Regions from separate parts of the Pseudomonas sp. LBUM1663 genome, predicted to be linked through region 4. Evidence: predicted binding sites of a transcription regulator. Region 4 holds the regulator's gene; each other region holds the start of a gene.
The links. The regulator FliA, encoded in region 4, starts transcription of late flagellar genes. The targets are predictions, from matches to a motif close to CTAAAGTTTNNNNNNNNNNNGCCGNTAA.
Positions count from the first base shown of each region.

Region 1: the regulator FliA is predicted to act here: its motif matches at 764-791, upstream of motA (flagellar motor stator protein MotA).
Region 2: the regulator FliA is predicted to act here: its motif matches at 1,413-1,440, upstream of ACA075_RS23990 (flagellar protein MotY).
Region 3: the regulator FliA is predicted to act here: its motif matches at 1,268-1,295, upstream of ACA075_RS22895 (methyl-accepting chemotaxis protein).

Region 1 covers NZ_CP166792.1:553,979-556,181, forward strand. The annotation lists gene ACA075_RS02485 (HDOD domain-containing protein) at 1-693, opposite strand, end outside; gene motA (flagellar motor stator protein MotA) at 860-1,711, shown strand; gene motB (flagellar motor protein MotB) at 1,715-2,203, shown strand, end outside.
Region 2 covers NZ_CP166792.1:5,238,109-5,240,311, forward strand. The annotation lists gene ACA075_RS23985 (argininosuccinate synthase) at 1-314, opposite strand, end outside; gene ACA075_RS23990 (flagellar protein MotY) at 444-1,349, opposite strand; gene pyrC (dihydroorotase) at 1,507-2,203, shown strand, end outside.
Region 3 covers NZ_CP166792.1:4,988,183-4,990,385, reverse strand. The annotation lists gene ACA075_RS22900 (transporter) at 1-976, opposite strand, end outside; gene ACA075_RS22895 (methyl-accepting chemotaxis protein) at 1,411-2,203, shown strand, end outside.
Region 4 covers NZ_CP166792.1:1,811,249-1,813,451, reverse strand. The annotation lists gene ACA075_RS08125 (chemotaxis response regulator CheY) at 1-277, opposite strand, end outside; gene fliA (RNA polymerase sigma factor FliA) at 445-1,185, opposite strand; gene fleN (flagellar synthesis regulator FleN) at 1,182-2,012, opposite strand; gene flhF (flagellar biosynthesis GTPase FlhF) at 2,129-2,203, opposite strand, start outside.

The DNA.
Region 1 (2,203 bases), 1.3 Mb from region 4:
CCGGGCAATGCGCAGGACTTTGACCAGTTCGCGCTGCTCGTTGAGCAGCAGGCGATAACCTTGCTGTACCCAGATCGGCAGGCGCCAGATGTCCACCAGCGCCTGGCAGATGTCCAGCAGGCGAACGCCGAACAATTGCTTTTCGACTTTGCGCGCTGACTCGCCTTTATGGATGACCCGCAACTCCCACTCTTCGAGCAGTTGCGGATGAGTCAACGCCATCGGCCAGAGCGGTGAGAGAAACAGCAGGCTGCCCCAGTGGATGTCCTGCCAGAGCCGCGCCAGCCGACCGGCGAAAAAGCCGTTGGCCTGTTGGGTCGCGTGCTGGCTGATCATCTGCAGCTGACGCAACGCCACCGGGATCTGGGATTGAGGTTCGGCAGGCAACCGGGCGAGCAGTTCCTCAGTGCGTTTCAGCCCGAGACGATTGATCGCCACCTCAAGGTTTTCCGCCGGCTCGGTCATGCTGCCGTGGGTGTGGCGATTGGCTTCGCGAATCACGCTCAAGGCCAGTGCCGGGCTGTCCTGCAACAAATCGGCGATGTCACGAAGCGAGCTGCGATTATCGGCGAGGGCCTTGCAGACACGGTCGTGACTGTCTTGCGGAACCGGCAGGCGCACGCCGTCGAGAAGCTTTACCCAGCCTTCAAGCGTGGTCGGTTTCGGGGTTGGATTGTTCGTTTCGTTAGCCATGGTTGGACGTGATCATCGTCTGCATTACCTATGCCCCCAGAGGGCTAAATTAGCTTTTCGCTTGAACGGGCTATAGTCTGGCGCAGTTTTGCCGATAAGTAGAAGAAGAGATTTTTTAACTTCCGAATATGACCTTGAACCCGACTCAGTAAGTGCTCTCCTACCTATGGCTAAAATAATCGGCATCATCGTCGTATTCGCGAGCGTGCTCGGCGGATACGTGCTCTCCCACGGCAAGATTGCCGCCCTGATTCAACCTTTCGAGGTGATGATTATCGGTGGTGCGGCCCTCGGTGCATTCCTGCAGGCCAACCCTGGTCACATGTTCAAGCTCGTTCTCAAGAAAGCCTTGGGAATGTTCAGCTCGCGCTTCAGTCACACGTTCTATCTGGAAGTGCTGGGTCTGATTTACGAGATCCTCAACAAAAGCCGCCGCGAAGGCATGATGGCAATCGAAGGCGACATTGAAGACGCCGCCGCGAGCCCTATCTTCGCCAAGTACCCGGCGGTACTGAAAGATGACCGCATGACCGCGTACATCTGCGATTACCTGCGCATCATGTCCTCCGGCAACATGGCTCCCCACGAGCTCGAAGGCCTGTTCGACATGGAGCTGACCAGCCTCAAGGAAGATTTGGATCATCCTTCCCATGCGGTGAACGGCATCGCCGACGCCATGCCCGGTTTCGGTATCGTCGCGGCCGTACTGGGTATCGTGGTGACCATGGCCTCCCTGGGTGAAAGCGACCAGAAAATGATCGGCCTGCACGTGGGGGCGGCACTGGTGGGTACCTTCTTCGGTATTCTCGCCGCCTACGGTTTCTTTGGCCCGTTGGCCCATGCCCTGGCCCACGAAGCCAAGGAAGAACTGAACGTCTACGAAGCCATCAAGGCCTCGCTGGTGGCTTCGGCTTCCGGCATGCCGCCATCGCTGGCGGTGGAGTTCGGCCGCAAGGTTCTGTACCCGGCGCACCGTCCTAGCTTCGCTGAGCTGGAACAAGCGGTTCGCGGTCGCTAAGTCATGGAAAATAACCAGCCGATAATCATCAAGCGCGTAAAAAAATACGCGGCCGGGCATCACGGGGGCTCCTGGAAAATAGCCTTCGCTGACTTCGCGACGGCGATGATGGCGTTCTTCCTGGTGCTGTGGCTGCTGTCCACCGCCACGCCGGAACAGAAGATCGCCATCGCCGGTTACTTCAAGGACCCGGTCGGCTTCACCGAAAGCGGCACGCCGTACATCATCGATCTGGGCGGTTCGCCGACCCTGGCGCCAGAGAACACCCTCAACCCCGAGGTGAAGTCCCAGCCGCAGCCCGACCGCGTCACCGTCGATACTGAACAGGTCGAAGGCATGGCCGAACAGGTCGAGAAGGAACGCCTGGAACTGTTGCTGCAAGAATTGCAGAACAAGGTCGATGAAAACCCGCAGCTGCAAAAATTCAAGGACCAGATCCTGTTCGAAATCACACAGGACGGCTTGCGCATCCAGATCATGGACGCGGAAAAC
Region 2 (2,203 bases), 3.2 Mb from region 4:
TCGATCAGGCGTTTGGCGATCAACGGACGAGCGATGGAAGTACCCAGCAGGTACTCGCCTTCGTAAACGGTGTTGGCGCGGAACATCGGGAAAACGAAATCGCGCACGAATTCTTCGCGCAGATCGTCGATGTAGATCTCTTTCACGCCCATGGCCTGAGCCTTGGCGCGTGCAGGTTCGACCTCTTCGCCCTGACCCAGGTCAGCGGTAAAGGTCACCACTTCACAGTTATAAGTATCCTGCAGCCACTTGAGGATCACCGAAGTGTCCAGGCCGCCGGAATACGCCAGAACGACCTTGTTTACGTCCGCCATGCCATCACTCCACGGGGTTCTACGGAAAGCCGTGAAGTCTACCGGTCATACGGAATAATTTACAGAGGCGCGACAGCTTATGACGACGAAGCGACAGATTCTGTCGAGCGAGCGACGATGACCGGCGAGTCAGGAAGTAGCCGGTGTGCTGCCCGTAGCGACTTGAGGCGCGACTTTCTCGGTCGGCGCTACCCGTTCCAGGCGCACGGCGACCCGGCGATTTTTCGCGCGGTTACTGGCGTTGGTGTTCGGCGCCACAGGGTAGCGCTCACCGTGGAAACGCAGAGTGATCTGCGATTCCTGGATGCCATTGGCTTTGAAATAGTCCATTACCGCCAACGCCCGGCGGCGTGACAGCTCGCGGTTGGTCAGGCGATTGCCGCTGTTGTCGGAGTGCCCGTCGAGTTCGATGTGATTAACCGTCGGATCCGCCTTCATGAACTCCAGCATCACCTGCAACTGCGCCTTGGCTTGCGGATCGAGATCAACGCCTTCACCCGGGAAGCCGATCTCGGACTGTTTGACCTGCTCGAAATTCTTCGGCAGTAGTTTCGCCACGCAGCCCTGATAGTCGTTGAAGGCCTTGCTGAACTTGACCGGCAACAAGCGCACTTCAGAGACGCGGCCATCGCCAGAGGAATGCCGGATGACCGGACTGCGGCCGTCCATCAACCCGCTGATCAGGCGCCCGGCCTGAACTTGCGAACTGTTGAACAACACGTTGCCGCTGCCGATTCTCACCGAACCCAGGTTGATGTCGCCACGTCCCGGTTGCCACGGTGCAGCGGCCGCCAGCAGGGTCGCTGAACCGCCGCCGATCATCGCGTTGTAGGCTTTGAGACGAAACGTCGCCTGCTCGCCGGCGCGGCGCACGAATTCACCCGAACCGAAATCGGTGATCGGTTGGGTCAGGCGGCATTCGAACTTGTCACCTTCGACCGTCCACTCGATGCTCTCCAGACGTGTCTGGAAAGTGAGCGCCATCGCAGGGAGGCTGGCAAACACACTGAGCAAGGCTAAATAACGCTGGCGCACGGGAGGCTCCACTGGCTTCTACAACAAAAAGACCGACACACATATTTCCGGCATACCTGTTGGATATCGGAAGCTTCCTGCAAAACTTGATAGCGAGTGCCTGAGAGAGTCTTTTCCGGTAGCATTCCCCAGAGTTTGACCCGCCTGGAATCCCCTCATGTCCGACCGCCTGACCCTGCTGCGTCCCGACGACTGGCATATTCATCTTCGCGATGGTGCTGTGTTGACCAATACCGTTGCGGATGTCGCGCGCACCTTTGGTCGCGCCATCATCATGCCCAACCTGGTACCTCCGGTGCGTAACGCCGCTGAAGCCGACGGCTATCGCCAGCGGATTCTCGCTGCACGTCCGGCCGGCAGTCGTTTCGAACCGTTGATGGTGCTGTACCTGACCGACCGCACCCAGCCCGACGAAATTCGCGAGGCCAAGGCCAGCGGTTTCGTTTACGCCGCCAAGCTGTACCCGGCCGGCGCGACCACCAACTCGGACTCGGGTGTCACCAGTATCGACAAGATCTTCCCTGCACTTGAGGCCATGGCCGACGTCGGGATGCCCTTGCTGATTCACGGTGAAGTCACCCGCGGCGATGTCGATGTGTTCGACCGCGAAAAAATCTTCATCGATGAGCACATGCGTCGTGTGGTCGAGCGTTTCCCGACGCTCAAAGTGGTGTTCGAACACATCACCACCGCGGACGCCGTACAGTTCGTCAATGAGGCTTCGGCCAACGTTGGCGCAACCATCACCGCGCATCACCTGCTGTACAACCGCAATCACATGCTGGTGGGCGGGATTCGGCCGCACTTCTATTGCCTGCCGATCCTCAAGCGCAACACCCATCAGGAAGCCCTGC
Region 3 (2,203 bases), 3.2 Mb from region 4:
TGAACGTCGCGACCAGCGCCACCAGAATCCAGAACCCCTCTGGATCCCCCGACAATGGCACCCCACCCACGTTCATGCCAAAAAAACCGGCAATGATGTTGATCGGCAGCGCCAGCACCGTCACCACCGTCAGGGTGAACAGCGTGCGGTTGCTCTGCTCGTTCAGGTTGGCCGCGATCTCTTCTTGCAACAGCTTGATCCGCTCACCCAGCGCCGTGAGGTCGTTGATGATCAGCGCAAACTCCTCGGTGGACTTGCGCAGTTCCTTCACGTCCTCCTTTTGCAACCATTGCGGCGGCCGGTTGAGCAATCGCAACAACGAACCCGGCTCCAGCGCCAGCAACCGTTGCAGGCGCACCAGCACCCGGCGATTGGCACCCAGTTCTGCGCGGTTGGTCGACAGGCGCGAGGACAGCAATTCATCTTCGATCTGATCGACACTGAGGCTGGTCTTGCGCACGATCTGGGTCAGCACTTCGCCCTGGTCGCGCAGCAAATGCACCAGCAATTCCAGCGGTGAACGGAAGCACTCGCCGGCCTTCACCGACGACCGCAGCTTGTCCACCGAGTGCAGCGGTTGCAGGCGGGCGCTGATGATCAGCCGACTGCGGGCACAGACCCAGAGCGTCGACACATCCGACGACACCATGCTGCTGAGGTTGAACACCACATCGTTGACCACGGCCAGCAACGCCGAATCCACATGTTCAATGCGCGTGGATCGAGACCCTTCGTGCAACGCCTCGAAAAATTCGTCCGGCAATTCCAGATGGCTTTTCATCCAGCGCTCGCACGCGGCATGCGCGAGGTTCAGGTGAAGCCACAGAAATTCATCGCTGTCGTCCGGTTGTTGCAGGCATTGCAACGCCTTGGCCGAGTCGATCTCCCGACCACGCTCACCGGGGCGAAAACTGAAACCGTAGAGCAGACCGAACAGGTCCGGGTCGCGATGGCTTTGGTCGATGCTGTGGTTCATGAGGGCTCGCAAGAGGGGCAATCGCTCTATGTAGCAGCTGTCGAGCCCCAGCGAGGCTGCGTCCGGCTGCGCAGCAGTCGTGAAATCAGACGATGCGGTGTCCCAGGAAGACCGCGCAATCAGGTTTTACGACTGCTTCGCAGCCGAACGCAGCCTCGCAGGCTCGGCAGCTGCTACGGGGCAGCAGGGTTACGGCTGGGTTCACTTGAGCCGCATCATCGCAAGCCGGGATGACGATTTTGTGACGATGAAGTGACCGCAAACGATTGCGTTGCCGGTGGTCGGATACATCTCAAGAACCGCTCTGGCACGCCGATCACGCTTAGGTTAAGTTGCGCGCCCTCGGCCAGCCGCCGACGTCGCAGACAGGGAAGTCCGGACACCTTTCACGCTTGGTTACGGCGTGTCTCACCCCCTGTCATGAGTATTACTCGATGCTGCAAAAATCCCTGAGAGCACAAATCCTCGCGTTGCTGAGCGGCAGTCTGTTGGCGATGTTGCTGATCGCGCTGGCCTGCTTTCACTTTCTGTCCAGCGGTGTTCAGAGCTACGCGAACCTGATCGAAGGCCCGTTGCACACCTCGCAGTTGATCGACGAAGCCAACCTGCAATTCAAGGTGCAGGTTCAGGAATGGAAAAACGTCCTGCTGCGTGGCAAGCAACCGGCCGACCTGGACAAATACTGGAAGCAGTTCGAAGACCGTCAGCGCGATGTGCAGGGCATTCTCGGTGAGCTGGCCGGGCAAAAAGGTATCGAGCCGCAACTGAAAACCCGTATCGAACGCCTGCGTGACGAACACCGTCTGCTGGGCGCCGCCTATCAGAAGGGCCGTGATGCCTATGTGGCGGCCGGTGCCGACCCAACGGCTGGCGACGCTGCAGTCAAAGGTGTCGACCGTGCCGCCAGCGAACAGATGACCGAGTTGGTCAGCGAATTGCGCAAGCAGGGAGCCGAACAATCGAAGCAGATCAGCGCCGACGCCGATCGCACGGTGTTGCTGGGGATCATTGTGATGCTCGCCTCGGGTCTGTTGATCGGCCTGTTGAGCCTGTGGCTGGTCAATCGCTACCTGGTTGAACCGATCCGCAAACTGATCGACTACGTCGCGCAACTCAGCCAGGGCAAGTTTGCCGACCGCGTGGCCAGTACCCGGCAGGATGAGTTGGGCAAGTTGGCAGTCGCGGCCAACACTTTGCGTGATTTCCTCGCCGAAACGTTCAGCCGTT
Region 4 (2,203 bases):
CTTCGATAATCTGTTCGCGCTTGGCTTCGGCAGTCACCATCAAAACCGGCAGGTGCTTGAGCTTTTCATCGGCGCGCACGTGACGCAGCAGATCGATACCGGTCATGCCAGGCATGTTCCAGTCCGTTACCAGAAAGTCGATGCTCCCGCTGTTGAGAACCGGAATGGCAGTAGTGCCATCGTCGGCCTCGACCGTGTTGGTGAACCCAAGGTCACGCAACAGGTTTTTTATGATCCGCCGCATCGTTGAGAAGTCATCAACGATGAGGATTTTCATGTTCTTGTCCAATTCGACCTCCAAGCAGTCTTAAACGCGCCCAGCACCTGGACGCGCCATTTCAATCAATCCGGCAATGCACTCGATGACTGTCTGGAGCACAACAGATCGCGACCGGTGCAGTTCAACACCCCACCGGCCTCGTTCGCAGTGTCCCCACACTGCCTTCAGCGCGCTCGCCACTCCCCCAAACGCCCCCGCAAACGGGCCGCGCACTGGCTATGTAACTGGCTGACCCGCGATTCGCTGACCCCCAGGACCTCACCGATTTCCTTGAGGTTCAGCTCTTCGTCGTAGTACAGCGCCAACACCAGTCGCTCACGCTCCGGCAAATTGGCAATCGCGTCCGCCAGCGCGGCCTGGAAGCGTTCATCTTCCAGATCGCGTGACGGCTCCAGATGTGCACTCGCGCCATCCTCGTGCAGCCCTTCGTGTTCGCCGTCCTGCAACAGATCGTCGAAACTGAATAACCGGCTGCCCAGGGTGTCGTTCAAAATCCCGTAATAATCGTCGAGACTCAATTGGAGTTCGGCCGCAACCTCATGATCTTTAGCGTCACGACCGGTTTTAGCTTCAATCGAGCGAATTGCGTCGCTGACCATGCGGGTATTGCGGTGAACCGAACGTGGCGCCCAGTCCCCCTTGCGTACTTCATCGAGCATCGCGCCGCGGATTCGAATGCCCGCGTAGGTCTCGAAACTCGCGCCTTTGCTGGCGTCATATTTGGTCGATACTTCAAGCAGGCCGATCATCCCGGCCTGGATCAGGTCTTCAACCTGGACACTGGCCGGCAGACGGGCCAGCAAGTGGTAAGCAATGCGTTTGACCAGTGGCGCGTAACGCTCGATCAGCTCGTACTGCGCGTCACGTGCCGACTTCTTGTAGAGGTTGTAGCCACTGGCTGTCATAGGACGGGTCCTGCGGTCTGTTGCACGAGGCGCTCGACGAAAAACTCCAGGTGCCCACGCGGATTGGCAGGCAGCGGCCAGGTGTCGACCTTCTGCGCGATCGCCTTGAACGCCAGGGCGCACTTGGACCGCGGGAAAGCTTCGTAGACGGCGCGCTGTTTCTGCACGGCCTTGCGCACGCTTTCGTCGTATGGCACCGCGCCTACGTATTGTAGGGCGACGTCGAGGAAGCGGTCCGTGACCTTGGTCAACTTGGCGAACAGGTTGCGGCCTTCCTGCGGGCTCTGGGCCATGTTGGCCAGGACGCGGAAGCGGTTCATGCCGTAATCGCGGTTCAGCAGTTTGATCAGCGCATAGGCATCGGTGATCGAGGTCGGCTCGTCGCACACCACCAGCAAGACTTCTTGCGCTGCGCGAACGAAACTGACTACTGAGTCACCAATACCCGCAGCGGTGTCGATCACCAATACGTCGAGGTTGTCGCCGATATCACTGAAGGCCTGAATCAGACCGGCGTGCTGGGCCGGGCTCAGATGAACCATGCTCTGAGTGCCGGACGCGGCCGGAACGATGCGAATACCGCCAGGGCCCTGCAACAGAACGTCGCGCAGCTCACAGCGGCCTTCGATCACGTCGGCCAGGGTACGTTTGGGTGTCAGCCCCAACAGGACGTCGACGTTCGCCAGCCCCAGATCGGCGTCCAGCAGCATGACGCGCCGGCCGAGCTCAGCTAGAGCCAGGGACAAGTTCACTGACACGTTAGTCTTCCCGACGCCACCTTTGCCGCCGGTCACCGCGATCACCTGTACGGGATGCATGCTGCCCATGTTATTTCTTTACCTTGTCTTGCATAGACGGAGGCCACATTACTGGCTGCGCGCTCAATAACTGAACAATGCATGGCAGACCATCGATGTAGGTACAAAAACTGTTCATTAGTACCTCAGCCAACCTGCTTGGTCGGGCTGTGGTAGATATCAGCGAACATGTCAGCCATGGCTTCTTCGCTGGGTTCTTC